Regions from separate parts of the Pantoea osteomyelitidis genome, predicted to be linked through region 3. Evidence: predicted binding sites of a transcription regulator. Region 3 holds the regulator's gene; each other region holds the start of a gene.
The links. Region 3 encodes LexA, which represses DNA repair genes until DNA is damaged. Its sites were predicted from a motif close to TNCTGTATGTACATACAGNA; they were not measured.
Positions count from the first base shown of each region.

Region 1: a site for LexA is predicted at 8,392-8,411, ahead of ABU178_RS18050 (YebG family protein). Genes of this name have one in related genera too.
Region 2: a site for LexA is predicted at 2,655-2,674, ahead of ABU178_RS09250 (metal-dependent hydrolase). Genes of this name have one in related genera too.

Region 1 covers NZ_JBGFSN010000010.1:53,456-64,120, forward strand. Annotated here, with positions in the region: gene ABU178_RS18010 (diguanylate cyclase) at 1-638, opposite strand, end outside; gene ABU178_RS18015 (Gfo/Idh/MocA family protein) at 1,373-2,551, shown strand; gene ABU178_RS18020 (sugar phosphate isomerase/epimerase family protein) at 2,562-3,503, shown strand; gene idnO (gluconate 5-dehydrogenase) at 3,702-4,466, opposite strand; gene ABU178_RS18030 (OprD family outer membrane porin) at 4,703-5,974, opposite strand; partial or broken gene ABU178_RS18035 (N-acetyltransferase) at 6,399-6,536, opposite strand; gene ABU178_RS18040 (hypothetical protein) at 6,624-6,926, opposite strand; gene ABU178_RS18045 (haloacid dehalogenase type II) at 7,260-7,943, shown strand; gene ABU178_RS18050 (YebG family protein) at 8,046-8,378, opposite strand; gene ABU178_RS18055 (heme-degrading domain-containing protein) at 8,596-9,069, shown strand; gene ABU178_RS18060 (sugar phosphate isomerase/epimerase family protein) at 9,225-10,052, opposite strand; gene ABU178_RS18065 (LacI family DNA-binding transcriptional regulator) at 10,073-10,665, opposite strand, start outside.
Region 2 covers NZ_JBGFSN010000004.1:874,857-885,521, reverse strand. Annotated here, with positions in the region: gene hxpB (hexitol phosphatase HxpB) at 85-753, shown strand; gene kduI (5-dehydro-4-deoxy-D-glucuronate isomerase) at 933-1,769, shown strand; gene kduD (2-dehydro-3-deoxy-D-gluconate 5-dehydrogenase KduD) at 1,785-2,546, shown strand; gene ABU178_RS09250 (metal-dependent hydrolase) at 2,694-3,284, shown strand; gene ABU178_RS09245 (L-cystine transporter) at 3,450-4,841, shown strand; gene katE (catalase HPII) at 5,037-7,304, shown strand; gene ABU178_RS09235 (DUF6515 family protein) at 7,477-7,848, shown strand; gene osmE (osmotically-inducible lipoprotein OsmE) at 7,909-8,244, opposite strand; gene ABU178_RS09225 (multidrug effflux MFS transporter) at 8,535-9,725, shown strand; gene nadE (ammonia-dependent NAD(+) synthetase) at 9,841-10,665, shown strand, end outside.
Region 3 covers NZ_JBGFSN010000003.1:32,079-42,743, reverse strand. Annotated here, with positions in the region: gene ABU178_RS02450 (MFS transporter) at 1-580, opposite strand, end outside; gene ABU178_RS02445 (NAD(P)-dependent oxidoreductase) at 629-1,489, opposite strand; gene ABU178_RS02440 (transketolase family protein) at 1,512-2,516, opposite strand; gene ABU178_RS02435 (transketolase) at 2,513-3,382, opposite strand; gene ABU178_RS02430 (LysR substrate-binding domain-containing protein) at 3,631-4,524, shown strand; gene ABU178_RS02425 (conjugal transfer protein TraF) at 4,643-5,890, opposite strand; gene zur (zinc uptake transcriptional repressor Zur) at 6,351-6,872, shown strand; gene ABU178_RS02415 (CsbD family protein) at 6,944-7,156, opposite strand; gene dinF (MATE family efflux transporter DinF) at 7,374-8,696, opposite strand; gene lexA (transcriptional repressor LexA) at 8,808-9,422, opposite strand; gene ABU178_RS02400 (diacylglycerol kinase) at 9,529-9,897, opposite strand; gene plsB (glycerol-3-phosphate 1-O-acyltransferase PlsB) at 10,026-10,665, shown strand, end outside.

The DNA of each region.
Region 1 (10,665 bases), on a different contig from region 3:
AACTCACTCTCCAGACGGCGTTCAAAAAGCCTGCGGTTAGGGATTTTCAGGCCGGGATCCATCAGGGCGATTAACTCAAGCTCGCGATTTTTTTTACGCAGACTCAGGGTCAGATTGTAGGAGACCGCGCTGAGCGCCAGCATATAGCAGGAGGCCAGCGGCAGGGTGAGCCATACCGTTTGCCGACTGAACGCAGTTTGTACCGGCGCGCCATTCATTACCCAGACCAGAATGAAGGCAAACAGGAAAGCGCCCAGCGCCGACCTCAGCTGTTTCCAGCCGCCAGCGGCATAACGATCCGAGGCCAGCACGGCCATAATAATAAAGGAAGGCACCGGGCTGATCGCCATCATTGCAACCCAAATCCCGCCAAATGCGGCATCCAGAGTGAGGTTCTGTTTTTCCCTCGCGGTGGGATCGTTGGATGAGAGCGCCATGCGGTAAGCGATATAAGGCCATAAGAAAGCGTTGGCAAAGAGCAAAGCATAAAATTCAGCGCCGCTTTTCATCTCCAGCAGCACCGACAAAATCGGGTTGAAACATAAAAAGGTTCCCAGTTGCCTCATGACAAACATACGACGGATAAACCGTGTGGAACGTAGCTTCAGATGACTGTCGTCAGGTGAGTAATAGGTCATGAATGAAGGTTATTATGCGGTTAGATAATGCATTCTAACGATAAAGGGTTATAAACCGAATTGGTTTTAATCAGATTGCCGCCAGGCTTTGTGACAGAAAAGCTCAAACAGCAGTGCAACTTATCGGTTTTGGCCGCCAAAATTTTTTTGGACCTGAAATATCACCGGAACGACAGTGCTTAATCAAAAAATAAGCGTCAGATAAAAAAAGACCCCCGGATGAGCCGGGGGGTGCAGTTTGCAAAACACCAGGGAAAGGGTTTCAGCTATTCCTGATTGTCAGCCAACAGATCAGGAAGCCTTGAATTCAGTAATGTTGCTAATCAGTTTAGCAGTCCAACTTAAAATGGAATTGTCTCAGTTTTGATATGTGATCTGAATCACGTTATTGCCGGTTTTTTGTTCAGCCATGTTTTACATTGTTGGTCTGACGCGCAGTAGAGACGTTTATCTTCAGACTTAACCGCCAAAATAAAACGCGGTGCCTGCCAGAGACAAAATGGATTTTTTTTGTGATCGCTCGCTTTGATTTGATTCTTTCCCGATTGACTAATTTATCACCATGAATGACATTCCGGCATAAGCCAACTGTTTTCCTCTGATAACGGTTTTTTTATTTCCTTTTTTGCACCCGGTTGCAAATTGCTGTTTGCTGGCTAAAGCATCTTATGTTCTGAAAACGCTGTCCACTTTTTTGCACTCGGGTGCAAACGCAACCCTTACAAGGAGTGAATATGTTAAATGGTGAAAGAAAAATTCCACGGCCCTTACGCTGGGCAATAATTGGCGGCGGCAGCCTCAGTCAGGTCGGTTATAAACACCGCTCAGGCGCGCTGCGTGATAACACAGCTTTTCAGCTGGTCGCCAGCGCATTTGATATTGATGCGGTTCGGGGACGGCAGTTTGGCGTTAACCTGGGTCTGGCGCCGGCGCGCTGCTATGACAACTATCAGCAGCTGCTGGAGGAGGAGGCGAAAAGGGAGGACGGCGTCGAGGTGGTCACCGTCGCAACTCCTAATGGCACCCATTATGAAATCACCCGCGCAGCCCTCACGGCGGGAATTCATGTGATCTGTGAAAAGCCGCTGTTTTTCACCACAGCCGAAGCGCGGGAAATCAAAGCGCTGGCGGAGCAGAAAGGATTGATCGTCGGCGTGACCTACGGTTTTTCCGGTCATCCTTTGCTGATGCAAATGCGCGCCATGATCGCAAAAGGCGATATCGGCGAAGTGCGCATGGTTGAACTGCAGTACACCCACGGCTTCAGCGCGAACGAAAGCGCTGACAAATTCAGTGAGGCGCAAAAGTGGCGTGTTGATCCGAAAATCGCCGGACCTTCTTTTGTTTTAGGCGATATCGCTACCCACACCTTTTATATCTCGCAGCTGGTATTGCCCGATTTGCCGATCAAAACGCTGCTTTGCGACAGGCAGAGCTTTATCCCGTCCCGCGCGCCGCTGGAAGATAACGCCATGGTGCTGATGCATTATCAGGGCGGGGCCGTGGGCCGCATGTGGGCCTCATCCATTAATGCCGGTTCGATGGACAGCCAGAGCATTCGCGTCATTGGTTCCAGGGCCAGTCTGGAATGGAGCGATTACAATCCCGGTGAATTGAAATATGAAGTGCAGGGGCAGCCCAACCAGATCCTTCATCATGGTATGCCGTACCTTGATGAAAGCGCGCTGGCGGATGAAAGGCTGGGAGCGCTGCATACCGAGGGACTGGCGGAATCCTGGGCCAATATCTACCTGAAATTCGCCATTGCCATCAGCGCCAGTCAGCGAGGCGATCGGCAAACGCTGGAAACCTTGATTTATCCTGATATCAACGCCGGGCTTGAGGGTGTGCGCTGGATTGAAAACTGTGTCCGTTCCGCCGACAACGGCGCGACTTGGGTGACCTACGAATAAGGAGAAGCGCATGAAACTTTCCTTCTGTACCGACAGCCTGGGAAACCTGCCATTTGAAGCAATGCTGGATAAATTGCTCGAACTGGGCGTGCGCGGCGTGGAAATGACCACCGGCGGCTGGTCTTCCGCTCCCCATCTGCAAACTGATGAGCTGCTGGGCAGCGCAGCGAAACGGCAGGGGCTGTTACAGGCGCTGGAGAGTCGTGGGATGGAGATTGCGGCATTGAACGTCTCCGGCAATCCCCTCGATCCCGGTGAGCTGGGGCAGCGTCACAAGCGCGATACTGATAAAACCTTGCAGCTTGCCGGCCTGCTTGGGGTGAAGAAGATCGTCATGATGAGCGGCCTTCCGCCAGCCAGCCCGGGGGACACCATTCCAAACTGGATTACCTATACCGTCAGCTGGCCTCCCTCGCTGAAAAACTGTCTCGACTATCAGTGGAACGATGTTGCCATTCCTTACTGGCAACAGCTTGTTCATCGCGCTCAGGCGTGCGGCGTGGAAAAATTTGCGCTGGAGAACTTCAGCTCAATGCTGGTGTGGAATCCCGATACCCTGTTCCGTCTGCGTGAAGCCGTCGGGCCAATGGTCGGCCTGAACCTCGACCCCAGTCATCTTATCTGGATGGGGGCGGATCCCATCGCCGCTGCGCGTGCGCTTGGTCCGGCTATCCACCATGTGCATGGTAAAGATGTGCGGCTGGAGCGCGGGCTGGTGGAGATCAACGGACGCCTGGAGACCCGACCGGTGGAGGATACGGCGCATCGGGCCTGGAACTATGTGGCAGTGGGCTGCGGTCAGGATCTGCAATGGTGGAAAGAATTTTTCTCTGTGGTACGCATGATGGGCTACAACGATTGGGTATCGCTTGAGATGGAGGATTTAACCATGTCGGTGGAAGCAGGTATCGCGTCGTCAGTGGCTGCGCTACAGCAAACTCTCAGCCAGTAACAGAATCACAGCGGCGCAGGCTGCTCTCATCGGATTTGATAAGGTGATAGCGGGTCGCGCCGTTTTCCCTGACGCGGAGAGCTGAATTACACAGCTCTCCGTTAGCAGGTTAATACTTAAACGGAACCAATCAATCCACCATCTACGCGAATAACCGGTATGCTGCCCGATATGCCCATCGCACGACGTTATTGCCTGTTATACAGCCGCCAGCATGCCGCCATCAACGAACAGCAGGTGGCCGTTAACGAAATCAGAGGCTTTCGACGACAGGAATACCGCTGCGCCCACCAACTCTTCAGGATTGCCCCAGCGCGCGGCTGGCGTGCGTTTGCATAACCAGTCGGAAAATTCTTTGTTGTCCACTAGCGCCTGCGTCATCGGCGTGCGGAAATAGCCGGGCGCGATGCCGTTAACCTGAATATTATGGCGCGCCAGCTCTACGCACATGCCGCGCGTTAACATTTTCACGGCGCCTTTTGCGGCAGCATAAGGTGTAATGGTATCCCGGCCTAATTCACTCTGCATTGAACAGATATTGACGATTTTACCCTGCCTGCGCGCGATCATTTTTCTCGCCACGCATTGCGAAACGATAAAGACGCCGGTCTGGTTGGTGGCGATAATGTCGTTCCATTCATTAAGCGGAAATTCGACAAAGGGATGTCGGCGCTGAATGCCTGCGTTGTTGAATAACACATCAATCGGGCCGATGTTATTTTCAATATCCTCGATTGCCTGCTCCACCGTGCCGGCATTTGCGACATCAAACAGGGAAATATGGGCTTTGAAACCCTCGTCGCGTAATTGTATCGCGGCCTTTTCTGCCCGCTCTGCGTTGGTGCCGTTGATGATGATCTCTGCACCCTGTTGCGCCAGACCGCGAGCCATAATAAAACCGATGCCCTGAGCGGCGCCGGTCACTAATATCCGTTTGTTATGCAAGTTAAAAAGGTCGTTCATCTCAATTCTGCCCTGTTTTGTTATGCGTAACCTCTATCTCACGGTTTTACCGTTTACAAAACAGTGATGGAGATCACTTTAAGCCGGATGGCCTGGCAGAAACTAAACGGCGCAACTGTTTTTAGCAGGGGAAAAATCGCAATGGCAGAGTGGGGGTATTAAACCGTGGCGGACGCATCCGCCACGGTTTACATCAGAGATTTCTATTTACTGCCGAACGTGAATCAATAATCTTTTTAAAAAAGACCGAAAGGATATTCAACGTAGACGCGGATTTCATTACCACCGACATTGTAATCAGCCGCATCCGAAGAGACGCGCAGAACGGAATAACGCAGTTTCAGTCTTAAATCTTTGGCCAGGCCATCCTGAACTTTGTACTGAATCTGGTTAAAGAATTCATGTTCATGACCATTGCTGGTGGCTGAGGTTTTGATGTTATCGCCACGCACATAAGCGACGTCATAGCTCAGGCCGGGAAGCATTACGCCGCCGAGATCGACGGAATAAGCCAGCTGCCAGGAGCGCTCATCTTCACCGTTAAAGTCTGACCAGTAGGAGTTCGCCAGCCAGATGGTGTTGCCGCCGTCGCCAATACCGCCCTGATTGCGGTAGCCGCCATAATGGTAACCCGTACTGCCGCTGCTCTGCTGATAAGCGAGCTTAAAGGTGTGGATATCCCACACGTAGCTGGCGGCAAGGCTCCAGATGGTGTTGCTGCGGCCGGTGGCCTGACTTTCAGCGTATTCCTGATCGAGGCGGGAGTTATAACCATTAAAGTCCAGCGCGAAGGTTTGATCGCCTGCAACGGGCTGCTGGTATTTCATTCCCAGATATTGTTTGTTTAATACGTCCTGGACGTTTGACGCGTAAAAAGCGCCACTGAACCGATCGTTAAACTGATAGCTGGCGCCAGCGAAACTCAGACTGTTTAGTCCGGTGTCATGGCTGTCGTCACTTTTCTGCTGCTCAGCGGTAAAATAACCGGCGCTGACATCAAGTCCGTCGATCTCTTTTGAATCCAACATAAAACCGGTAAAGGTTTCATTCAGCAGACGTGAATCATCAGCGTAAAGAATTGGCAGGACAGGACGCTGCGTGCCGTAACTCAGAACGGTATTGGAAAAACGCATTTTTGCCGTTGCGCCAAATTTGGCTAAATCGGACCGGGCACGTCCATCATTATCCTGAGCAAAAAAGTCGATACCGCCCGCGCCACTGCGTCCACGGCCGCCATCCAGACGCACAGCGTACTGGCCAATTGCGTCCACGCCAAATCCTACCGGGCCTTGGGTAAAGCCGGAAGTATAGGTAGCGATAACGGCTTGTCCCCACTCATCACGATCGCGCACGCCATCCGCTTTATAGTCACGGTCGATATACGCATTGCGGAGCAGGACATTAAGATGACTGTCCTCAATAAATCCATTGTTTTCCAGCCCGGAACTGGCGAAGGCAGAATTTGCAGAAAGAGCTGCAAATACCGCTAATGGCAGTGCTTTATTCACGTTGTGTTAACCTGTTATTTTTAAAATTGTTTAGAAAGTACGCGGATATCAGGCGCTACTGACGCCTGAGGGCGCACAACTTAGCATTTTTTTGACAGGGAACCGAAAAAGAATTTATCGAATAATGCGAAATTTATTCAGAATGGTGAAAACGTAACGAGGCAGAGAGAAATACATATCGGGTAGTTTCGATTATTGGTCAGTAGAATAACTACCTGTTAAAACTATCTGGCAGGTATTATTCCGCTCAATCCCGGCGGGGCGTTCTCGCATTATTATTTAACATAATGCATATTATGCGCATTATGATAGAGTGGCTAAGTTATCATGTTCGCGAGATGTTTGACGACTGCTACGAGCGATAAGCAGATGTTGATGGCATAAGTTGAACATGCGTGTAGACAGGCGTTTGTAAAGATAATGCTTAAAGCCTTCTCAAAAGCCTGGCGGGATTCCCTGCATACACTCCTTTCACCAGCACAGGCGTTGTAACCACACTACCTGCACCCATCACTGCGCCGCTGCAAATTTCTGTTGTCAAAATTGTTGCGCCACTTCCCACGAATAGCTTAAAAAAGTAGCATGAAGCTTGCGATAATTGCAGATATCCATGGAAATCTTCGGGCGCTGGATGCTGTGCTGGCAGACCTCAAATCACAATATCGTGAACCTGTGCGGCCTCCTGGCACCGGTCATTATCTTGCTGATACTGCTGACGATGACTGGCTGTCCAGCTGAAAATGGAAAGTGGAAGATTAGCTTCAGCGCACCAGCGGTATAATTCGGGCGTGGCTTCGCCGTAAAGATGCAACTGCCAGCGCATCTGTTTCAAAGAATCGTAATTATTCCCATTCTGAATTTTTATCCACGGCAGCCGGTCCCCGCCACAAATTTCCCCTGCCTTGCCCTCACAGAGCGGCGAGCGCCGGTAGTTCAGGCGGATTTGCGACATGATGCGAAACAATCCCTGTTGCAACGTAGAAGAGTGATAAAGGGTACCGGCGAAAACAGGAAATAAGCGCGTGCGGAACACGCCCGCGACGCTGTTTTTAGCGCTAATCAGGCTAAAGGCTTTATCAGTGGTGTTAACCAGATCCCGGTCGGACCTGCTCCGGCGATTAACACCATATCGTCATACATCGTCTCTCTCCGATAAGATTTCGCATAGCATGGCAGATTCCTGCCTGTACGCCCGGATGCGCCTCCCGTTTCCGACAAAAACGCCAGCCCTGCCGGTTTGCTCTAAAATCAATAGCTGTAAACCCCTTGCTTTCAGGAGCTCTTGATGAAAACGCTTCCCGCCTTAGTTTTTGACGTTAACGAAACCCTACTGGATATCGAGGCGTTAACGCCCTTTTTTGCCGAAACATTGGGTTCGCCCCAGGCGATGCGGGAATGGTTTGCACAGACGATTCTCTATTCTCAGTCGCTATCTCTGATCGATCACTATCTGCCGTTTGGCGAGCTGGGAGCCGCCACGCTGAAAATGCAGGCTGATATCGCTGACGTGCCGGTGACGGAGGCAGATATTGAGCGGCTTCAGCGTTTAATGAAATCGCTGCCGCTGCACCCGGAAGTAAGCGAAGCGTTGACCTGCTTACAGCAGCAGGGATTCCGAATGTTTACCCTGACCAATAATGCTTCAGCAACGCAAAATGCTCAGCTGGAAAATGCCGGTATCGTGCACGTTTTCGAAAAGGCGCTCAGCGTTGACGATCGCTCGAAAGCGTTCAAACCGGCGCTGAAAACCTACCGCGACGTAGAGTCACAGGTTGACGATAACCCGCAGGGCTTCTGCCTGATCGCCTGTCACAGCTGGGATATCGTTGGCGCCAGAGCGGCGGGCTGGGATGCGGCTTTGATTCTGCGTCCAAACAATGCCGTGCTGCCGGTGGGGCCACAGCCGACCTTTATCGGCAAAAACCTGACGGAGATCGCTGCACAGCTGATTGCTCATTACGCGCCGTAATCCGCTCGCCCGGCAAAGATAATGTTAAACAGGGCAGATAAGAAAACGCCGTAAGCAGTTTCCCGCTTACGGCGTCTCGTCACGATTCAGATCACAAGGCGATCAGGCTGCTTTCACCGCTCTGATTTTTTTGCCGCTGCTCGTCTCTTCAGACTCTGCCTTATCGGCATTCTCCAGCGCAGGCTGTTCGCTGCTTGCGTCAGGCAGTTTGCTGGTACGCAGAATATGCTGCACGGCATCTTTCTGCTCAGCCAGATAGAGACCGAAGTTTTCCGCCTGAACTTCATCCATCTGCAGCTCGCTTTGTAACAGCCAGTCGGTGAACGCTTCTGCCATGTCGAGCATTTTGTCGTAGGCGTCCGCCTCTTTCTTGCTGGCAAATGTCATTTTCTCTTCACCTTTTCTGACGACAACAAATTTTGTTTCAACAGCCATCATTCACCTCCTATACTGTAATTATATACAGTATATCACTCCGGGATTTTTTTTATAGTACTCTTCGCCATTTCTTTTTGCTTCTGCTTCAGCTCGGGCAAAACGGTTACGCTTATTATCAGATTTCTTTCCCGGCCAGACAGGATAAAAGCCTGAGCGTAATATTTATTTTACTACTATCTTAAATGAAAAATTAATTTCATTTAAGGAGCCTGTCATGCCCTCTCCCCTTTCCGCTGACCTGCTATTACAGCAAGAAGCGGATAGCCGCCTCGCCCATTTTGATTTCCGACAAGCCTGGCAGCTGGGTCTGCATATGCATACTCGTGCTATGGCGCTCAGCGCGCCGGTTGCTCTTGAGGTTTATGCTTTCGGACAAGTGCTTTTTATCGCGGCGCTGCCCGGTTCCAGTGCAGAAAACCTTGAATGGATAAAGCGCAAACGCAACAGCGTTTTGCGCTGTAGCCACTCCTCTCTCTACCTTGAAGTGATTAATCAACAAAAGGGTGAGCGGATGGCGGCGCAGCCCTGGATTAATCAGGCGGAATATTGCGACCACGGCGGCGCTTTCCCGCTGCTGAATGAATCAGGCTGTATCATTGGCGCGGCAAGCGTCAGTGGTCTGCCTTCGTCAGAAGATCATGCGTTGGCGCTGTGGGCGATTCAGCAACTGCAAAGCGCCGCTTCATAACGGGGGAAGCATGATACGCGGCAATAAAATTGCGGCGGTGGGGAAAGATCTCAAGGCGAACGGATCATTGATGCGCAAGGCAAGTTTGTGTCCTCAGACCCGTTGCCGTAGGCAACGGGTCTGAGGACATTACTTTATCGCGTGCGATGGCGGCTTTATGCCATAATTTCGCTTTTCATACTTTCGTAACTGTCGCGCGCAGTATCCCGGAGATCGTGCTCCCAGTTACGTGGGCTAAGCAACTCAGGCGACCAGACGCCATCATAGCCGGTAGCTTTTACCGCTTTGACCCAGGCCGGGATATCCACGTCGCCTTCGCCTGGCGCATAGTTGCGCTGTACCTGCTCGTCCCAGGCTTCGCCGGGATGCGCGGCTCGTCCGTCGCAAAAATGCACGCCATAAATCAAACGCTTATCCATCGCAGCAACCTCTTCCGGTTGCGTTCTGCCGCTCGCGTGCAGATGCCAGAAGTCAATCACCACGCCGACGTTATCTTTACCACTCTGGCGGATAAGGTCCAACGCCTGCTGTAAAGAGTTAAAAGCGGTAAAGGCAACTACCTCAATCTGGAACTTGAGGCCCAACGGTTTGCCAATATCGGCAATGGCGCAGATGTTCTCCAGCAGAATGCGATTACGCGCCTCTTCACTGAGGTGATCGAGTTCAGTCAGCGCCATGATTTGCACGACCGGGCAACCCAACTCAACCGCTGCATGGCAGATTTTTTCCGCTTCCTGCATCAGTGCGGCTCGCTCAGCAGCTTCATGGCGGCCAATGGGTTTCAGCGCGTTGATACAGGTGATCTTAACCTGATATTTCTCCATCAGCTGCCGAAGCGCCGCAAAGCTGCCGCCATTGTCGAGGTAGCGAAACAGATGTTCCGGCAGCAGCTCAACGCCGTCAAATCCTGTTTCGTGGGCAATGCGCAACTGCGTAACGACATTGCTGTGCCAGACTGATACGCCATGTAATGACAACTTCATCTTTCCTCCTTGCAACACTATTATCTTTTCAGGTGAGAGCGCCTGATGCGTAGTTCCCCCTGAGACCATGCGCCAGCGTCGCTGGCTTTTCCTTCAATGAGGCGGTTCAACGCCTCGGTAATCAGCCTGTCGATACGTTGGCTATAGCTGGTCAGCTGCCAGGCGGGAGCGCTGGCTTCATCAATATCATCGAAACCCACTATTCCTATCCCGCTCACGTGCGCTTCCCGCAACGCCTCCAGCGCGCCGATAGCCAGAATGTCATTTTCACAAAATATCGCCTCAACACGCGCTTGCGGCGCACTATTGGCGAGATAGCGCGCCATTGTTCGGTAACCCGCCTGACGGTCATAGCTGCCAGCCGTGAGTTGCAGCGTCAGCGGGATCTGCTGCGCCATCAGGCCGTCCTGAAAACCCTCGCTGCGCAACAGGTGGTTCGATGGGGTATCCGGGCCTTTCATATAACCGAAGCGTTGAAATCCCTGTTCCAGCAGCAACGCGGCGATGGTTTTGCCCGCCTGATAACCATCAACGTTAACTACATCAATATCCGTATCACTGGAATTACGGCACACCTGTACCAGCGGGATATGATGGAGATCCTGCGCGACGG
Region 2 (10,665 bases), on a different contig from region 3:
TAAAATCATAGCCTCAGTTTGCCAGCGCTGCCCGTTCCCCTTCCTCCATGTTAAGGTAAGACAAATTTCACATGGAGCCGCTGTATGTCATATCACCGCCCTGTTCTTGCCGCCATTTTTGATATGGATGGATTGCTCATCGATTCTGAACCGCTTTGGGATCAGGCTGAGCTGGATGTTTTATCCGCTCTGAAGGTCGATATTTCGCGCCGCAATGAGCTGCCGGATACCCTGGGATTGCGTATTGATCAGGTGGTGCGCATGTGGTACGAAACCCTGCCCTGGAGCGGCCCGAGCCAGCAGGAGGTAACGGATCGCATTATTGCCAGGGCGCTGGCGCTGGTTGAAGAGAAGCGTCCGATTTTACCGGGCGTGGAACAGGCGCTGCAACTCTGTCAGCAGCAGGGTCTGAAGATTGCGCTGGCCTCCGCCTCGCCGCTGCATATGCTGGAGCGCGTGCTGGAGATGTTTAATCTGCGCCGCTATTTTTCCGCCCTCGCCTCCGCCGAAGCTTTGCCATACAGCAAGCCGCACCCGCAGGTTTATCTCGATGCGGCGGCAAAGCTGGATATTGACCCGCTCAACTGCGTCACGCTGGAAGACTCTTTCAACGGTATGATCGCCACCAAAGCGGCGCGCATGCGCTCCATCGTGGTGCCCGCCGCCGAATACCGTGACGACGCGCGCTGGGCGCTGGCGGAGGTGAAGCTGGATTCGCTCGCACAGCTTACCGCTGCCCATCTCGGCCTCTGATCCCCGACCCGCTGCCTGCAGCGGGGTTTTCCTGCCTGCCGACCACAAGTTTGATCGCGCCAGCAAAACAAATAAAACACTGTTTCATTTTTATTGAATTCACGTCCCGTCCTGCCTAAGATGCCTCAACGCACCCGACAAGGGGTGATTTGTTCCCCATTCTGCAAGAGAGGTCTGAGATGGACGTCCGTCAAAGCATTCATAGCGAACACGCCAGACAACTGGATACCGCCGCCCTGCGTCGTGAATTCCTGATCGAAAAAATCTTTGAGGCTGACAGTTACACCCTGACCTACAGCCATATCGACCGCATCATCATCGGCGGCGTGATGCCGGTGCAGCAAAGCGTCTCCATCGGCAGCGAAGTGGGCCAACAGCTTGGCGTCAGCTATTTCCTCGAGCGCCGGGAACTGGGCGTGATTAACATCGGCGGTCCTGGCCTGATCGATGTGGATGGCAAAATCTGGGAAATCGGTCATGAAGAGGCGCTGTATGTGGGCAAAGGGGCGCAGACAGTGCTGTTTCGCAGCGCCAACCCCGAACAGCCGGCAAAGTTTTACTACAACAGCGCGCCAGCCCATACCACTTATCCTGATAAAAAAATCACCCTGGAGGAGGCGTCGCCTGCCACTCTTGGCGACCCGGCGACCTCCAATCGTCGCACCATTAATAAATTTATCGTGCCGGACGTACTGCCCACCTGCCAGCTCACCATGGGGCTGACGAAACTGGAGCCAGGCAGCCTGTGGAATACCATGCCCTGCCATACCCATGAACGCCGCATGGAGGTCTATTTCTATTTCGATATGGATGAGGAAACCGCGGTGTTTCATATGATGGGCGAGCCGCAAGAGACGCGCCATCTGCTGGTGCACAACGAACAGGCGGTCATCTCCCCCAGCTGGTCGATTCACGCTGGCGTCGGCACCAAACGCTATACCTTTATCTGGGGCATGGCAGGCGAGAATCAGGTTTTCGATGACATGGATCACGTCAAGGTCAGCGAATTACGCTGAGTCTGAGGAGAGGGTATGATACTGAACGCATTTAATCTGGAAGGAAAAGTCGCTCTGGTGACCGGCTGCAATACGGGACTGGGCCAGGGCATGGCGATCGGTCTGGCGCAGGCGGGTTGCGACATCATCGGCGTCAACCGCGCCGATCCCGATGAAACCGCGCAGCGCGTCGAGGCGCTGGGTCGTCGTTTTTATGCCATTCAGGCCGATCTGACCGATTCCGCGCAGGCGGCGCGCATTGTGGAGCAGGCGGTAGTCGCTGCCGGGCAAATCGACATTCTGGTCAACAATGCCGGCATCATCCGCCGCGAAGATGCGTTGAACTTCAGCGAGCAGGACTGGGATGATGTGATGAATATCAACAGCAAAACTCTGTTCTTTCTTTCTCAGCAGGTGGCGCGTCAGTTTATTGGCCAGGGCAACGGCGGCAAAATCATCAATATCGCCTCAATGCTCTCCTTCCAGGGCGGGATCCGCGTTCCCTCTTATACCGCCTCGAAGAGCGCGGTAATGGGCCTGACGCGCCTGATGGCCAACGAGTGGGCAAAATATGGCATTAATGTTAACGCCATTGCGCCGGGCTACATGGCAACCAACAATACCGAGCAGTTACGTAACGATGAGTCGCGCAGCGAAGAGATCCTTGCACGTATCCCGGCAGGCCGCTGGGGAAATCCTGATGATATGATGGGTCCGATCGTTTTTCTCGCCTCATCCGCCTCTGATTATGTTAATGGTTACACGCTGGCGGTGGATGGCGGCTGGCTGGCGCGCTAAACTACCTGTATCACGGGCGTCCCACGGGCGTCCGATGTTATTTTTTCTCCACAAAAATTAATTCTTCGTTACAGCGTCACATATTCTCATTTACTGGATAAATCCCTATACTGGATGCATCGACAGTTTTTGCAGCCAGGTTTTATCATGACGGCCGAAGGCCACGTAATATTCGCCATTGCCAGCGCTATCTTTGCCAAGCGCGCCGACTTAACCCCGGTGCTGGCTGACGCTGACTGGTGGCATCTCATCCCCGCCACGCTGCTGACCTGTCTGCTGCCTGATATCGATCATCCTAAATCAGTACTGGGCCAGCGGCTGAAATGGCTCTCCCATCCCATTGCACGCGCCTTCGGCCATCGCGGCTTCACCCACAGTTTACTGGCAGTGGCGGCAGGGGTGTGGCTGTTTCAGATTAACGTGCCCGCCAGCTGGCCGGTGCCTGCCGATGTTTTACAGGGAATGACCCTGGGCTATCTGAGCCATATCGCCGCCGATATGCTCACGCCCGCTGGCGTGCCTTTGCTCTGGCCGTGCCGCTGGCGCTTTCGCCTGCCGCTGTTGAGAACACAGAAAGGCAACCAGCTTGAGCGCGTGCTATGTATGGCGCTGGTAGGCTTTGCCCTGTGGTTTCCGGCGGGCGCGCTACCTTTTGGTGCAAACGGCTGGCCTGCTCAGCTGTTTGATTCGCTGCAAAACGGCGTCAGTCGGTTAGTAAACGCGCAAATCGGACATTAAACAAGCAAATCAGCAACATAAGTTATAAGCCATTCCATTTGGATATAAGCCTGCCCTTTTCCGGCTGTTAACATGCCGCCATTCCGTCACGCTCGGAAAGAGCTGAAAAACCCCATGTCATCTGCACCGCAGCCTGACGTGGAATAACCCCTCTGGAGAGACAGAATGAATTTTCCCCTCATTCTTAATATTGTTGCTTTCGTTGCGCTGCTGCTGCTGTTATCCCGCAGCGGCCGTACTACATGGAGCCTGTCGAAAAAAGTGTTAACCGGCCTGGTGCTGGGCGTGCTTTTTGGTCTGGCGCTGCAGTTTATCTATGGCGCAGAGAGCGCCGTAGTGAAAGAGTCGATTGGCTGGTTCAATATTGTTGGCAACGGCTATGTACAGCTGCTGCAGATGATCGTCATGCCGCTGGTTTTCGCCTCGATTCTCAGTGCGGTGGCGCGTCTGCACAACGCCGCGTCGCTGGGTAAAATCAGCGTGCTGACGATCGGCGTACTGCTTTTCACCACCGCCATTGCGGCGCTGGTCGGCGTGTTTGTTACCGGCCTGTTTGGCCTGAGCGCCGAAGGTCTGGTGCAAGGCGCGCAGGAAACCGCTCGCCTGAACGCGATTCAAAGCAACTACGTGGGCAAAGTGGCCGATCTCACCGTGCCGCAGCTGCTGCTCTCCTTTGTGCCGAAAAACCCTTTTGCCGATCTCACCGGGGCAAATCCAACCTCGATTATCAGCGTGGTGATTTTCGCCGCCTTCCTGGGCGTGGCGGCATTGCAGCTGCTGAAGGACGATCGCGAGAAAGGACAGCGCGTACTGCTGGCGATCGAGACCTTGCAATCCTGGGTCATGAAGCTGGTGCGCCTGGTGATGAAGCTTACCCCTTATGGCGTGCTGGCGCTGATGACCAAAGTGGTCGCCGGATCGAACCTGCAAGATATCGTCAAGCTGGGCAGCTTCGTCGTTGCCTCCTATCTTGGTCTCGCGATCATGTTTGGCGTACATGCTCTTCTGCTCGCGATCAATGGCATTAGCCCACAGCGTTTCTTCCGCAAGGTCTGGCCGGTGATCACGTTTGCCTTTACCAGCCGCTCCAGCGCAGCGAGCATTCCGCTGAATGTGGAAACCCAGACGCGTCGCCTGGGTGTGCCGGAATCGATCGCCAGCTTCTCTGCCTCTTTTGGTGCCACTATCGGCCAAAACGGCTGTGCCGGACTCTATCCCACCATGCTGGCGGTAATGGTTGCGCCGACCCTGGGCATTAATCCGTTCGATCCGCTGTGGATTGCTACTCTGGTGGGTATCGTCACGCTGAGCTCCGCCGGTGTGGCGGGCGTCGGCGGCGGCGCGACCTTTGCCGCGCTGATTGTGCTACCAGCCATGGGACTGCCAGTGACCCTGGTCGCCCTGCTGATCTCCATCGAACCCCTGATCGATATGGGCCGCACCGCGCTAAACGTTAACGGTGCGATGACGGCAGGCTCGCTGACCAGCCGCTGGCTCGGTCTGACGGATAAAAGCCTGCTTGAAAACAATGAGCAGAGCGAACTGGCTCACCGTTAAGCCTGTTTAAATCTCACCAGCAGGCAGTGACATGCCTGCTTTTTTACGTCTGAATCTGCTCGCTGCCGCCTCACTTATCCCGTTGTTTTTATCCGGCTATTTTCTCATTATCCCTGCTTTGATCGGGCGTATGCGCGACGCTGTTCTATAGTTAATGGAGTCTAAAACCCGACCCGAACAAGGGAGCAACGCACCATGTCGAAACAAACCGATAACAAGGAATTGAGCCACAGGGCGCCGGCTACGGGACCAGAATCAGCGAAGCCCGGCCTCGATTCCCTGGCGCCGGAAGATGGTTCGCATAAGCCTGAACCGCAGCCCAGCGCCCCCGGCAAGCAGCCAACCGCCCCCGGCAGTATCAAAGCCCCCGATATCCGTAATGCCAAGCTGGATCAGCTTGATGCCGACCGCAAAACCAGTGACGAAAATTCGCCGCTGACCACGAATCAGGGCACGCGCATCGCCAACGACCAAAATTCGCTGCGTGCCGGTACGCGTGGGCCAACGCTGCTGGAAGATTTCATCATGCGTGAGAAGATCACGCACTTTGACCATGAACGTATCCCTGAGCGCATCGTGCACGCGCGCGGCTCAGCCGCTCACGGTTACTTTCAGCCCTATCGTGACATGAGCCACATCACCAAAGCGGACTTCCTGCGCGATCCGCAAAAAATCACCCCGGTATTTGTTCGCTTCTCCACCGTGCAGGGCGGCGCCGGCTCGGCCGATACCGTGCGCGATATTCGCGGTTTCGCCACCAAGTTTTACACCGAAGAAGGCATTTTCGATCTGGTCGGCAACAACACGCCGGTGTTCTTTATTCAGGACGCGCATAAATTCCCCGATTTTGTTCATGCGGTAAAACCTGAACCGCACAATGAGATTCCGCAGGGCGCGACGGCGCACGACACCTTCTGGGATTACGTTTCGCTGCAGCCGGAAACCTTGCATAACGTTATCTGGGCGATGTCCGATCGCGGCATTCCGCGCAGCTATCGCACCATGGAAGGCTTTGGCATTCATACTTTCCGTCTGATTAACGCCGCCGGCAAAGCGACCTTTGTGCGCTTCCACTGGAAGCCGGTAGCGGGCAAAGCCTCTTTGATTTGGGACGAGTCACAGAAACTGATTGGGCGCGACGGCGATTACCATCGGCGCGAACTCTGGGAAGCGATTGAGGCGGGCGATTACCCGGAATATGAGCTGGGGCTACAGCTGATCCCGGAAGAAGATGAGTTCAAATTCGATTTCGACCTGTTGGATGCCACTAAGCTGATCCCGGAAGAGCTGGTGCCGGTGGAGCTGGTGGGCAAAATGGTGCTGAACCGCAATCCCGATAATTTCTTTGCCGAAACCGAGCAGTCCGCGTTCCACCCCGGTCATATCGTGCCCGGTCTCGACTTTACCAACGATCCGCTGTTGCAGGGCCGCCTCTTCTCCTACACCGATACCCAAATCAGCCGTCTTGGCGGACCAAACTTCCACGAAATCCCGATCAACCGTCCGGTCTGCCCGTACCATAATTTTCAGCGCCAGGGCATGCATCGCATGGAGATCGATACCAACCCGGCCAACTACGAACCCAATTCGATCAATGATAACTGGCCGCGTGAGACGCCGCCCGCGCCCCATCGTGGCGGCTTTGAAAGCTACCAGGAGCGCATTGAAGGCCACAAGGTGCGCGATCGTAGCCCGTCGTTTGGCGAATATTATTCGCAGCCGCGCCTGTTCTGGTTGAGCCAGACGCCGGTGGAGCAGCAGCACATCATCGCTGCCTTCTCTTTCGAGCTGAGCAAAGTAGGCCGCGCCTATATCCGCGAGCGTGTGCTTGATCATCTGGCGCATATTGACGTCTCGCTGGCCCATGCGGTAGCGGAGAACCTGGGTATCGAGCTGCCCGATGAGCTGATGCATATCGCCCCGCCAAAAGATGTCAACGGGCTGAAAAAGGATCCCAGCCTGAGCCTCTATGCCGTGCCGAGCGGCAATATCAAAGGTCGCCAGGTGGCGCTATTGATCAGCGATGGCGTAAAGGCGGCTGACGTGCTGGCGGTGTTGCAGGAACTCAAGGCCCACGGGGTGCATGGTAAACTGATCGCCGCCCATATGGGTCAGGTACGCGCCGATGACGGCTCTGACATTCAGATTGATGCGACCTTTACCGGACTGCCCTCGGTCACCGTTGATGCGGTGATCGTACCGGACGGCAATATCGACGCGCTGCTGCTTAACGGCGACGCGCGCTATTACCTGCTGGAAGCCTATAAGCATCTGAAAGTCATCGGACTGAGCGGCGATGCGCGCCGTTTCAAATCACAGTTTGGCCTTGCTGATGATGAGAAAGAAGAAGGCGTGGTGGATGATGTAAAAGCGGAAGGGGTTTTGATGAGCGAATTCATTACCGCGCTCGCCGCGCATCGCATCTGGTCCCGCAGCCAGAAGGCGCAAAGCGTGCCCGCTTAAGCCTGAAACCGGGGCGCCGAGGCGCCCCGCTTCTCCACAATTTTCCCTTATCATGGCGGCTTCGTTAAGAAAGCGTTAAGCATGGTAAACGGCGGAAAAATCGCAGTTATTCTGCTTGAGTTTTTTCTGATAAAGGCGAATCCTGCTCAGAGTCACTGCAGGAGAACAATCCATGAAAAAAGTTATCGCCTCTCTGCTGGCGTTAACCCTGATTACGCCAGCTATCGCTTTCGCTCATCCGGGCGGCTGGGGTCCCGGCCCGCACGGTCACTGGGGCGGCGGCGGCGGCGGGCCGCTGCGCTTTCTGCCTGACGCAGCCGTCGGGGTGCTGATTGGGGGATTAACCTACTATATGCTGAACGGCAACTACTATCAGCGCCAGGGTGACAACTATGTGGTGGTAGAGCCGCCCGCAGCAGAACCCGCGCGCGAAATGCGTGTGCTGGATTTTAACGGCAAGCGTTATTACGTGCAGGATGGTCACTACTATCAGCGCCAGATTGATGGCGATTATACCGAAGTGCCGCGTCCTAACGGTCTGTAAGGGGCGCGCAAATAAAAACGGCCAGTCGCTACGACTGGCCGTTTACTGTTCTGACGAGGATTACTGATTTACCTGCGGATCGGTATCGTAATCTTTACAGCTCTGGAAGCCGTAATTCATTACGCGGCCGGTATCGCTGTAGCTGACAAAGTAGGTCTGCATTTTACCGTCGCGCTCACCCAGTACATAAGTCTGGCAGGTACCGCGCGCGTGTACCATGGTAATTTCCGTGGAAGGCTGGCCCGCAATCTGACGTACCTGCTCACGCGTCATGCCTTTTTTCACATCTTTTACCACCGGCTTAGAAACATAACTTTCCGCACGATCATAAGCCGTACAACCAGACAGCGCAGCCAGGGTCAAGGCAGCAGCAACACATCCCATCACTTTATTCATCTTGTTATTCCTCATGTATTGTCCGTGTGAAACTAAGCCTGGAACATAAATCCAGATTTATCAAGTTTATGGCTCCATTGCCGGCTGCGCGGATGCGTTAATTTTTGGTAAAAAAAGCTGTTAGCTATCGTTCGCCTCCGTATAATCGCCCGCGAGAATAAACGCAGTTAAAACTCTCAGTTCAAAGGCGATGCCGCCTTTCGTCGACTGACGCCGCAGAAAGCGTCAGCGGCCACGCTTTAAACCCTTCAGCAATGATTCATTCACGATTTAGTCAGGAAAGAGGACACATGACACCTGCACATGCTAACCGGCTGGTTTACGCCATCACGCTCGGGCTGCTTGCCGCGCTCGGGCCGCTTTGTATCGATCTTTATTTACCCGCTCTGCCGGAACTGGCGCGCGATCTGCATACCGAAACCGCTACCGCACAGCTCAGCCTGACGGCGGGACTGTTGGGGCTGGGCGCCGGCCAGCTGCTGTTCGGCCCGATGAGCGACAAATTTGGCCGGCTTCGTCCGATGCTGCTGTCGCTGGTGCTGCTTTGTATCGCGTCAATCGGCTGCGCGCTGGCGAAAGATATTCATCAGCTGCTGCTGGCGCGTCTGTTTGAAGGCCTCGCCGGTGCAGGCGGCGCGGTGCTCTCCCGCGCCGTGGCGCGCGATATGTATTCCGGTCACGAGCTGACGCGTTTTTTCGCCCTGCTGATGCTGGTTAACGGTCTCGCGCCCATTGGCGCGCCGGTGCTGGGGGGCCTGCTGATGACCTTCCTGAACTGGCGCGGCATTTTCCTGGTGCTGGCGATCATCGCCATGCTGCTGATTTTCCTGGCGCGCTGGAAGTTGCATGAAACCCTGGCGCCGGAACGTCGCAGTCAGGGATCGATCTTCTCCGCCTGGGCGGCACTGGGTCAGGTGATCCGCCATCGCCCCTTTATGGGCTTCTGCCTGACGCAGGGCTTTATGATGTCCGGCATGTTCGCCTATATCGGCGCCTCGCCGTTTGTGCTGCAACAGATCTACGGCCTGTCGCCGCAGGCGTTCAGCTTCTGTTTTGCCGCTAACGGCATCGGGCTGATTATCGCTTCGCAAACCAGCGCCCGCCTTTGCCCGCTCTGGGGCGAATACCGCGTGCTGAAGGGCGGCCTGACGCTGGCCTTTTGCGCCTCCACCTGTCTGTTACTGGCGGGCATCAGCGGCGCGCCGCTGCCGCTGGTGCTGGTCACGCTTTTCTTTACCATCGCCAGCAACGGCGTCATCGCCACTACCGCCTCTTCGCTGGCGATGCAGAGCCAGGGCCATCGTGCCGGTAGCGCCTCAGCGGTGATTGGCGTTACCATGTTTACCCTGGGCGCCGTCAGCGTGCCGGTGACCGGCATCGGCGGTACCTCGGTGCTGAGCATGACCGCCACCATCTTTGGCTGCTTTATGCTGGCGATTGCAACCTTCCTGCTGCTGGCGAAAAAACCAAAAAACGCCTGATTTTGCATCATATAATGCGAAACAACAGTGGCTCCACCTTGTTGTTTCGCGTGATGCGCGTTAGCTTTAAAGGATTCGCACCGTGCCGTCAGGCCACTGATTTAAGGAGAGGTTCATGTCACTGCAGCAGGAAATCATTGAAGCCCTTGGCGTTAAACCCAATATCGACGTACAGGAAGAGATCCGCACCAGCGTTGACTTTCTGAAATCCTACCTGAAAAGTAATCCGGCGCTGAAAACCCTGGTACTGGGCATCAGCGGCGGTCAGGACTCGACGCTGGCCGGTAAGCTTTCGCAAACCGCAATCCGCGAACTGCGTGAAGAGAGCGGCAATCAGGATTACACCTTTATCGCCGTGCGTTTGCCTTACGGCGTACAGGCGGATGAGCAGGATTGTCAGGATGCGCTCGACTTTATTCAGCCCGACCGCACGCTGGTGGTGAACATCAAAGAAGCGGTGCTCGCCAGCGAGCGCGCCTTACAGGAGGCGGGCATTACGCTCACCGACTATGTGCGCGGCAACGAGAAAGCGCGCGAGCGCATGAAGGCGCAGTACAGTATTGCCGGTATGACGTCTGGCGCGGTGGTAGGCACTGACCATGCGGCGGAAGCGGTCACCGGCTTCTTTACCAAATATGGTGATGGCGGTACCGATATCAATCCGCTGTTCCGTCTGAACAAAGGTCAGGGAAAACAGCTGCTGAAAGCGCTGGGCTGTCCGGAGCACCTCTATCTGAAACATCCTACTGCCGATCTCGAGGACGATCGTCCCGGCCTGCAGGATGAAGTGGCGCTGGGCGTGACCTACCAGATGATCGATGACTATCTGGAAGGCAAGCAGATCGACGCCGACGCAGCGAAAACCATTGAAGGCTGGTATCTGAAAACCGAGCACAAGCGTCGCCCGCCGGTCACAGTATTTGACGACTTCTGGAAAAAA
Region 3 (10,665 bases):
TCAGAAACGGCATACGCCAGATCCAGTTACCTTCAAACAGCGCCTCCGAGAGCAGAAAAGCGCCGTTCGCCAGCAGCAGGCCGAGCGGAATACCCAACTGCGGCACCGCGCCAAAGAAGCCGCGCTTTTTCTCCGGCGCATGTTCAAAGGCCATCAGCACCGCGCCGCCCCACTCTGCGCCGAAACCGATCCCCTGGATCATACGCAGCAGGATCAACAGGATCGGCGCCAGCACGCCCGCCTGTTCATAGGTTGGCAACGCACCGATAAGCACCGTCGCGCCTCCCATCGCCAGCAGCGACCAGAACAGCACGGTCTTGCGGCCGTAGCGATCGCCGAAATGGCCCGCCAGATAGCCCCCCAGCGGGCGCATCAGGAAACCTACCGCCAGCGTGGCGAAGGCGGCAAGGATGCCGACGATCGGCTCTTTGGTATGAAAAAAGATCTTTCCAAACCAGGCCGCCGCTGCCGTGCCGTAGATAAAAAAGTCATAACTTTCGACTGCGGATCCGATCATCGAGGCGAATGAAACTTTGATCGGATTATCGCGAGAGGTTGCAGGTACAGTTGTGGTGTTCATCTCTTACCCCGGTGTCATTTTATTATCGGGCAGCCAGAGCGCAGGCGTTCAGTCGCTATCGACCTGTCGCCAGGTTTCAATCACTCGGCTGTCATCACGTAATCCCAGGCCAGCGTCAGCCGCAGCCTGATATCGGGTATGGGCGACCTGTAAAAGCGGTACTTCTGTATGGCAGGCTGCCGCTGCTGCCGCCACCAGTCCGCTGTCTTTCACGAAAATATTGATGGCGCTGGAAACCTCCACATCGGTGCCCTGCAGCATGCGCGGGCCGCGATCCGACAGCATCCAGGAGCCTGCGGCCCCTTTCTCCACCAGCGAAAGCACTGCCGCCGCGTCCAGCCCCAGTGCGCGCGCCAGGCTGAGCGCCTCGGCCGCCGCCACGATATGCACCGAGCAGAGATGCTGGTTGATCACCTTGATGCCCTGCCCGTCACCAGGCTGGCTGCCGACCCGCGCTGGCGTACCCATTGCCTGCAGCACCGGCTCTACAAAGGCGATCTCTGCGGCTTCGCCCGCGGTAAAGATCACCAGTTCCCCGGTGCTGGCCCGTGCCGTGCCACCGGTCACCGGTGCATCAATTACCCGTGCTCCCGCGCCGTGCAGCGCCGACGCTGCTTCACGCACCGCGTCCGGCCCGACGGTAGACATAATGATCCAGCGCTGCCCGGCCACCTGCGGTAGCGCCTGTTCCACCAGCGCATGCAGCTGCTGCGGCGTGGCCACCATCACCACTACCACATCGGCCGTCGGCGCTTGGCGAATATCGCTCACCGCCTCAATGCCCGCCGCCTGCGCCCGCTGGCGCGAGCCTTCCGACACATCCACACCCAACACCTGATGACCCGCCTGCTGAATCTGGCGCGCCATCGGCAGACCTATGGCGCCGACGCCTACAAAGACAACCTTCATCGTTTTGCTCCTCATATCGCTATCAGGCCAGCCAGCGTTTAATCGCCGCGACCATCGATTCAGTGGAAATGCCGTAGCGATCGTGCAAGGTTGGCAGCGCGCCCGCGGCAAGGAAGTCATCCGGCAGGGCAATCTGACGGAATGCCGGGCTAATCTGCGCACGCATCAGCGTGGTCGCCACCGCCTCGCCCAAACCGCCAATGGTGCTGTGGTTTTCCGCCACCACCACCAGCCGACCGGGACGACTGCAAAGCTGGATAAGGGTGGCCTCATCCAGCGGCTTGATGGTGGGCACATGCAGCACCGCGACATCTACGTTGTCAGCCGCCAGCGCTTTCGCGCTTTCCAATGCGCGCATGGTCATAATGCCGCTGGAGATCAACAGCACGTCGCGCCCGTCGCGCAGCAGCTTCGCTTTGCCCAGCTCAAACTGATAATCGTATTCATCCAGCACCAGCGGCACCTTGCCGCGCAGCAGCCGCATATAAACCGGCCCCTGGTGTGCCGCGATCGCCGCCACCGCCTGTTCGGTATCGAGCGCGTCACAGGGATCGACAATGGTGAGGCCGGGGATGCCGCGCATTAACGCGATATCTTCCGTCGCCTGATGGCTGGGACCGTAGCCTGTGGTTAAGCCCGGCAGCGCGGCGCAGATTTTGACGTTCAGCTTCTCTTCCGCGATCACCTGATGGATAAAGTCATAGGCGCGGCGTGTGGCGAAAACCGCGTAGGTGGTGGCAAAGGGCATCAGCCCCTCTTTCGCCATGCCGCCTGCGGCGCCCATCAGCAGCTGTTCCGCCATCCCCATCTGAAAATGACGCTCAGGAAAGGCCTGGGCAAAAATATGCAGGTCGGTATATTTCGACAGATCGGCGGTCATCCCGACAATTTCCGGACGTTTTGCTGCCTCTTTCACTAACGCATGGCCAAAGGGCGCCGCCACGGTTTTTTGCCCTTCCGCTGCTATAGAAGCAATCATCGCCGAGGTGGTAAGACGCGGTTTTTTAGTGCTGGTCACGGTGGTCATGCCCGGTTCTCCTCTGCCTGGTCGAGAATAGCGATCGCCTGCTGCCATTCCTCGGCATCCACACGAATGAAGTGATTTTTTTCACGCGCCTCGAGGAACGGCACCCCTTTCCCCATTAAGGTGTCCAGCAGAATCACGCGCGGCACCGCATCCGGCAGCGCACGCGCTCGATCGAAGGCCGCTTTTACCGCCGCAAGGTCATTGCCGTTGACGCGCTCTACGTGCCAGCCAAACGCCTGCCACTTATCCGCGAGCGGCTCAAAACCCATCACCTGATGAGAAGGGCCATCGGCCTGCTGACGATTGATATCGACCAGCGTGATGATATTGCCGAGCTGATGATGCGCCGCCGACAGCGCCGCCTCCCAGGTTGCCCCTTCGTCGAGTTCGCCATCTGACATGGAGTTATAAACAAAAGCGGGATTGCCTTTATGGCGCAGCGCCAGCGCCATGCCCACCGCGATGGTCATTCCCTGGCCCAGCGAGCCGCCGGAAATCTCCATGCCTGGCGTATAGGTCGCCATGCCGGACATCGGCAGACGGCTGTCGTCCGAGCCATAGGTTTCCAGCTCGGCTTCCGGAATAACGCCCGCCTCTATCAGCGCCGCGTAGAGCGCAATGGCGTAGTGGCCGTGAGAAAGCAGGAAGCGATCGCGCCCTTCCCATTCCGGATCCTCGGGGCGATAGTTCAGCGCATGGCACCAGGCCACGGCCAGCACGTCGGCCAGCCCCAGCGCCTGGCCAATATAGCCCTGCCCCTGAACCTCGCCCATTTGCAGGGCAAAACGACGGATACGGTAAGCGTGGTGCGCTAAGGCATTCAGCGAGGTTTCGCTGCGAATATCGGGTTCTGCAAGTGTGCTCATCGTCTGATTTCCTGGTCAGGTCCATGTTCAAACTTGAGCGGAGATGGCGTGCGGGCTGCCGTTATGTCATGTTAACGAACGTGAGGAGATTCACGCATGAATTTCATCTGTTACGTCCGGAGATACGCTTGCCGACTGCTGCTGCCCATTGCTTCGCTACCACTCCGCAGTGATAGAGCAAGCTTACGCGGCGCTTGCACCAGCCGACAAAAGCATTGCGTGCAACAGCTATTGAACAGGATTCACTAATGAGTTTTTTACGTAAAACCCCGCTGACCCTGTTGCGCGCCTTTGAAGCTGCCGGGCGCGGCGGTTCTTTTGCCGCCGCAGCGAAAGAACTCGACCTCTCGCCGAGCGCCATCAGCCACGCCATCCGCAAGCTGGAGGAGACGCTCAAGGTGCGCCTGTTCCAGCGCAGCACGCGGGAGATTGAATTAACCAAAGAGGGAGCGGTACTGCTGGAGCATATTCAGCGCGGCTTCGATGAAATGCAGCGCGGTTTCGCCCTGGTCACGGCGGATGAAGCGCGCCCGCTACGGCTGCATACCGCACCCAGCTTTGCCCACCAGTGGCTGCTGCCGCGTCTGGGCGCCTTTGTTAAACAGCATCCGCAGATCGATTTGCGCCTCTCCGCCAGCACGGAATATGTTCGTTTTGAGCAGGAGGATTTTGATCTCGATATTGTTTACGGCGAGCCACGCCCTTCTCCTTATGAAAAGATTCCGCTGGCGGTAGAAGAACTTACGCCGCTCTGTACCCCGGAACTGGCTGAGACGATCCGCCAGCCTGAAGATCTCTATCATCAGACACTCATCCAGTGCGACGTTCAGCTTTATCAGTGGAAAGGCTGGTTTGAAGCCAACCATCTGACGCCGCCGCGCCACTACGGCCTGCGTTTCGATCGCAGCTTTATGGCTATCGCCGCCGCCGTGGATGGTCTGGGAGTCGTGCTGGAATCTAAGCTGCTGGCGGAGCGCGAATTGCAGAGCGGCAAACTGGTGTGCCCGCTGATTGCCACAACGCAAGAAATTCATTACATCGGCCACTATCTGGTTTTTCCACGTCATCAACATCAACACTACGCGTTAGATATCTTCAAAAACTGGCTGCTGGAACAGCTTAATCTGGCCCAGCTGCGCTGATGGCGATCACATTTTCAGGCTGGAAAAGAAAACGGCAGCGGCGCAATGCCGTTGCCGTTATGTGAGAAGATTCACATCAGAGCGAAGGAAAGTTTCCTCTCGCTGTGAACAGGGACAATTAAAAATTGAAGCCCAGCTGAGCCATTGCTCCCCAGGTATTGTCATCCCCTACGCTGCCGGCGAGATCCAGATGTACCCGATTGCCGAAAGGCGACAGGCCAAAACCGGCGGTGAAGACATTTTCATCCGTTGATTTCATATCGGCGCGATAACCGGCGCGCAGCTGCAGCCAATCCAATACCCGATATTCTCCCCCTATCGCCGCATATTGACTCTCATCCTGCGATTTGAAGCGTTTTGTTTCGGTCAGATCAACGTCGGCAGTGGCGGTAAACGGACCCTTATTCCAGGCGATGCCGGTGGTGACCAGCGGTCGGATCTGATAAGTGTCGCGATAGCCATTGACCTCTTTGGTATCGATATCGCGTGAAATCAGGTTTTGTCCCGTCAGGCCAAAGGTCCAGTTTTCCGCAAAATCGGTCGCCAGACCGGCATCAAGGTTGAAACCGGTATTGGTGTTGCGATAGCGGCTTTCGTTAAAATCGCTCTTGTCATAGTTGTAGATGCTGGCGGTGTAGTTATAGAGCCAGGTTTTCTGAAGTTTGGGCGTGACGCCAACAGAAACCGGATGCCCGGCAATATTGAACTCATGAGCAACCGCAATGCCGTAATCAGTCACCAGCGCCGCCAGCCCATTGGCCGAAGAGCGCAGGAGATTTTGATCGCCTGGCGCGGGTAAAGCCCCGTCTGCAATGCTCTGTAAATAATCAATATCGCCCTGAGCCACGTTGGCGCGCACCTCTACCGTACCGTAGGCTTTGGTAACAAAGGCAAAGGGCAGCACGTCGTTGGGAACCGTGACCGCCAGCGCCACTGCCGCATTGCCATGCGCTTCGTTACCGCGTAAGTCACGCAGACGCCCCGCCATATCACCGGCAACGGCGCGTAATTGCGGAGCGCCCTGCAGATAATCAGAGAAGGTAAGGTTATCAAGAACATCTTCGTAGCGATCAACGGTATCGGTGATGTCGTCTACCTTGTCGATTAATTTGTCTTTATCGGTAATCTGAACGCCAGCTGAAGGAAAGATAATGCTGACGGTGTCATCCGGTTTCGCTTTGGTCATCAGCGCCGGGTTTGCCAGCACCGCAGAGCCGTAGGTGGAAGAGGCGACACCGGTTCCCCCCATCGCATCATTACGGGCATCGTACCAGGTACCCGCAGCCAGCGCAGAAGAAGAGAGAAAGAGCGTATTAATTACAAAAGAATAACTAAACGTACGACGTAAAGGAAAATTTTTCACCATGAGCCTGCCATCACCTTAGGAATGAGTCTTTGGAATATCAACGACGGTAATAAATTGCTGATCACATCATGAAGGTAAAATCAGCGCGTTATTGCTGTGAATTCAAAGTAAACAGCATGGCTGTTTGCAGGATTGGACGTTTTTTGTACCAAACGGCATTGTTATTGTTCAAAACGGCGCAAGTAACAGAATTAGCGCCAGAAATTACTTAAGCCTGCGTGAACCATAAACGGTAAAACGGTGGGATGCAACGCAAAATCAGCAAGATAAGACAAGTTGCCGTTTCGCTCTTTCAGGTGCACTTTAGACAGAATTTTCTACGTACGAGCGCAGCCAGTGGACTTAATAAATTAATCCTTGAAAATCAAATAATTATATAATTTTTATTATATCCGTACGGCACCAGCACAAGAAAAATTTGTGTGATAAAATAACATCTCACGCACAGCGGAGAACGCACATGACGACCCTGATTCCCGATCAAATCATGTCCCAGGCAGAAAAGCTCTGTCTGCAACGCGGCGTGCGGCTAACATCACAACGCGCTGAGGTGTTGCGCCTGATGGCTGAGCTGTCAGGCGCTATCAGCGCTTACGATCTGCTGGATCGCCTGCGCGTCAGCGAGCCGCAAGCCAAGCCCCCAACCGTTTACCGCGCGCTCGATTTCTTGCTTGAGCAGGGCTTTATTCATCGCGTGGAATCCAATAACAGCTATGTCATTTGTCATCATTTTGAAGAGCCGCCGCATACCTCGATCATGCTGATTTGCGATCGGTGTGCAGCAGTAGATGAAAATCATGCCGGAGGAGTAGAAAACAGCATTGCAAACCTGGCGCAGCAGGCAGGATTTGTCTTACGTCATAGCGTCATTGAGGCGCATGGGCTGTGTCAGAATTGTGCTGAGGTTGAAGCCTGTACGCATCCGGAAAACTGCGAACACGATCATCACGCTGAAAACAAGAAACGTAGCAGGAAGGGATAACGGGCACATCCTTGTGCCATTCGGACATCATGTCCAGTGGGCAGGTACGAGGTAGTTAACAGCAAGCAGCATTACCAACGATGATCTTTGTTCTGGGTTTCCCAGCTGCTAACTTCTTTTTCCGCTTCATCCTTAGCATACCCATAACGCTCCTGAATTTTGCCGACAAGCTGATCGCGTTTACCTTCAATGATGGTCATATCATCATCGGTCAGCTTGCCCCATTTTTCTTTCACTTTTCCTTTGAACTGCTTCCAGTTACCACCCGTTTCGTCTCTGTTCATAACAGCCTCCACGTCGTCCTTCGTTAATTATCTTTTGCCTCTGCAACAAGAAAAGGCAATATAAAGCACTGCCAATCAGCGACTTTGTAAGATAATTATAGTAGCCATTCAGAGGTATGCGGAGATTTACAGATTTTTCCGTAACAGGTGACGGAGCGGGCAAATTGAAAATCCTGTTGCCCGCCAGCTTACAGAGGCTTTATCAGTGATAGCTATATTACCGCGCGAACCAGGTATTTTGCCGCCAGTGCCTGCGCCAGATAGCCCAGAGCGTGACGCCCCGCAGCAGCAGGAAAACCATCAAGGCCAGCCATAAGCCGTGATTACCCAGCCAGGGTAACGTGAACAGCGTTAAACCATAACCCAGCGCGGCAATCGCCATACCATTACGCATTTCACGACCGCGCGTGGCGCCGATAAACATGCCATCCAGTAAATAACACCAGACGCCCGCCAGCGGCATAATGACCTGCCAGATCAGAAAGCGATCCGCCATTTCACGCAGAGAGTCGAGCGAGGTCAACAGCGAGACGATCCATTCACCGCTCAGGGCATAAAACAGCGCGAAGACCAGCGCAACCAGACCTGCCTGACGACAGGCGGCATGCCAGACCCGAAGCAGCTGGCTGCCATCCTGCGCCCCCCAGGCCTCTCCGGAAAAAGCTTCTACCGCATAGGCGAAACCATCAAGCGCATAGGCGGTAAAGGTAAGGAACATCAGCAAAACGGCATTTACCGCCACGACCTGCGGGCCGATACGCGCGCCCAAAATCGTCAGGGAAGCAAAGCAGAGCTGAAGCAGCAAAGAGCGCAGCATGATGTCGCGATTCAGGCGCAGCAGGCGATTAAAATCGCCGCGCCAGCTCTGCTTCAGCAGCGCGCCATCAATTCCCCGCAGCTTCAGCACGCGCCAGACTAACAGCAGCCCCACCGCCAGGGTGACATATTCCGCGAGCGCCGTGGCCGCCGCCGCGCCGGCCACTCCCTGATGCAGACCTAATACCAGCCAGATATCCAGCACGATATTGACCAGGTTACCTACAATCAGCAGCAGCACCGGCGCGCGCGCATACTGCACACCGAGCAGCCAGCCGAGAATCACCAGATTCGCGAGCGTGGCGGGTGCGCTGAGCCAGCGAATATGAATGAAGATTTTAGCCTGTTGCAGCACCTGGCCGTCGCCGCCAACGATGCGGGTGGCTAACTCGCTCAGGGGACCGCGCAGCAAAATGAAAACCAGGCCGGCGGCTAAAGCGATTATCAGGGGTTGTATCAGGGCACGCGCCAGGGCGGCCTTGTCGCCAGCGCCAAAGGCCTGTGCCGTCAGGCCCGTGGTGCTCATACGCAGGAACAGCAGCAGCATAAACAGGAAGCTGGTCGCCGTAGCGCCAACCGCAACGCCGCCGAGATAAACCGGGCTATTGAGATGACCAATAACGGCAGTATCTACCAGACCAAGCAGCGGAACGGTGATATTGGAAAGGATCATAGGCAGCGCCAGCCGCCACAAATTTCTGTCAGTAGAAGAGAAAAAACGCATCAGCAAATCCATGCCTCAGGCCGCTTGCGCCTGTTTATTTTATCGTGACAGCGTTAAAGCAGATGACCGATGCGGAATGCGGGTTATTCCGCATCGGTACAGAAAATGCGCTTAGAACCATTCGCCGTTGCGAACGATACCCACCGCCAGGCCTTCAATCGTCAACGACTGCTGACGCGTGTCGACCACGATAGGCTGGAATTCATTGTTTTCCGGCAACAGCTGCACGATCGATCCCTGTTTTTTCCAGCGTTTTACCGTGACTTCATCATCAATGCGCGCAACCACTACCTGCCCGTTGCGTACATCCTGAGTTTTATGTACCGCGAGCAGATCGCCATCCATAATGCCGATATCTTTCATCGACATCCCGCTGACGCGCAGCAGGAAATCCGCATTGGGTTTAAACAGGTTAGGATCAACGTGATAGTGACCTTCGATGTGCTCCTGCGCCAGCAGCGGCTCACCGGCGGCGACGCGGCCAATCAACGGCAGTCCTGCGCTCGGCTCTTCTTCCATCAGGAGACGAATCCCGCGCGAAGCCCCTGAGACAATCTCAATTACGCCCTTACGCGCCAGCGCTTTAAGATGCTCTTCAGCTGCGTTAGGTGAGCGAAAGCCCAGCTGCGAAGCGATTTCCGCGCGTGTCGGCGGCATGCCCGTCTGGTTAATATGGTCGCGAATCAGGTCATAGACCTGCTGCTGCCTGCTGGTTAATGCTTTCATCCCGCCCCCTGGTTGTTTATACAGTCGCTGTGAGTATATACAGGTATTGGTGAAATGAAAACCGAAACAGAGGGAAAAAGCAGCGGTTTAGCCAATTCCGGAAAGCCTATCGCAAATGCGTCCAGAGCAGCGTGATCCAGACAAAAAGCGCCAGTAAAATACTCAGCAACACGGCGGCGGAACCCATATCTTTCGCCTGACCGGCAAGGGGATGACGCTCCTGGCCGATACGGTCGACCACTGCTTCGATGGCGCTGTTGAGAATCTCCACGATGACGACCAGCACCACGGCGCCGATCATCAACACGCGGGAGATAACGTCTACGTCGATCCAGCAGGCGATAACGATGGCCACGATCGCTGCGAGAACCTCCTGACGAAATGCCGCCTCATGCTGCCAGGCGGCGCGCAGGCCCTTCCATGAATAACCGGCGGCATTTATGATTCGCGTCAAGCCGGTAACGTTATTTGCCATAATATGGGAACCCTTTGAATGGTTTGACGTCAATGTCGGAGCGGTGTGCTTTTGGCGCCCCCACAGATCTTCGCTGCGCTTTCTGGTATGCTTGCGGCGCTTTGCTAACAAGAGGCTTCATGTTGTCTATGTCAGGTTGGCGTAAACTTTATTACAAATTGCTCAATTTACCACTCTCTATTTTGGTGAAAAGTAAGGCCATTCCCGCCGATCCCGTTTCCGAACTCGGACTGGATTCGACCCGGCCTGTTATGTATGTATTGCCCTACGATTCCAAAGCCGATCTGCTGGCGCTGCGTGCTCAATGTATTAAGCACCATCTGCCCGATCCGCTGGAGCCGCTGGAAATAGACGGCGCACTGTTGCCGCGTCATGTTTTTATTCATGACGGGCCGCGCCTTTTTCCCTATTTCGTGCCGAATCTGGAATCGGTGAAAATTTTTCACGAGTATCTCGATCTGCATCGCAGCAACCCGCAGCTGGACGTGCAGATGCTGCCGGTCTCGATGATGTTTGGCCGTGCGCCGGGTCGCGAAGTTCAGGGCGAGCCGACGCCGCATTTGCGCATGCTGAACGGCCTGCAAAAATTCTTCGCCATTCTCTGGCTCGGGCGCGACAGCTTTGTGCGTTTCTCGCCTACCGTCTCCCTGCGTCGTATGGCGACGGAACACGGCACCGACCAATCGATCGCTCAAAAGCTGGCGCGCGTGGCGCGTATTCACTTCGCCCGCCAGCGTCTGGCGGCGATTGGCCCGAGCCTGCCGGCGC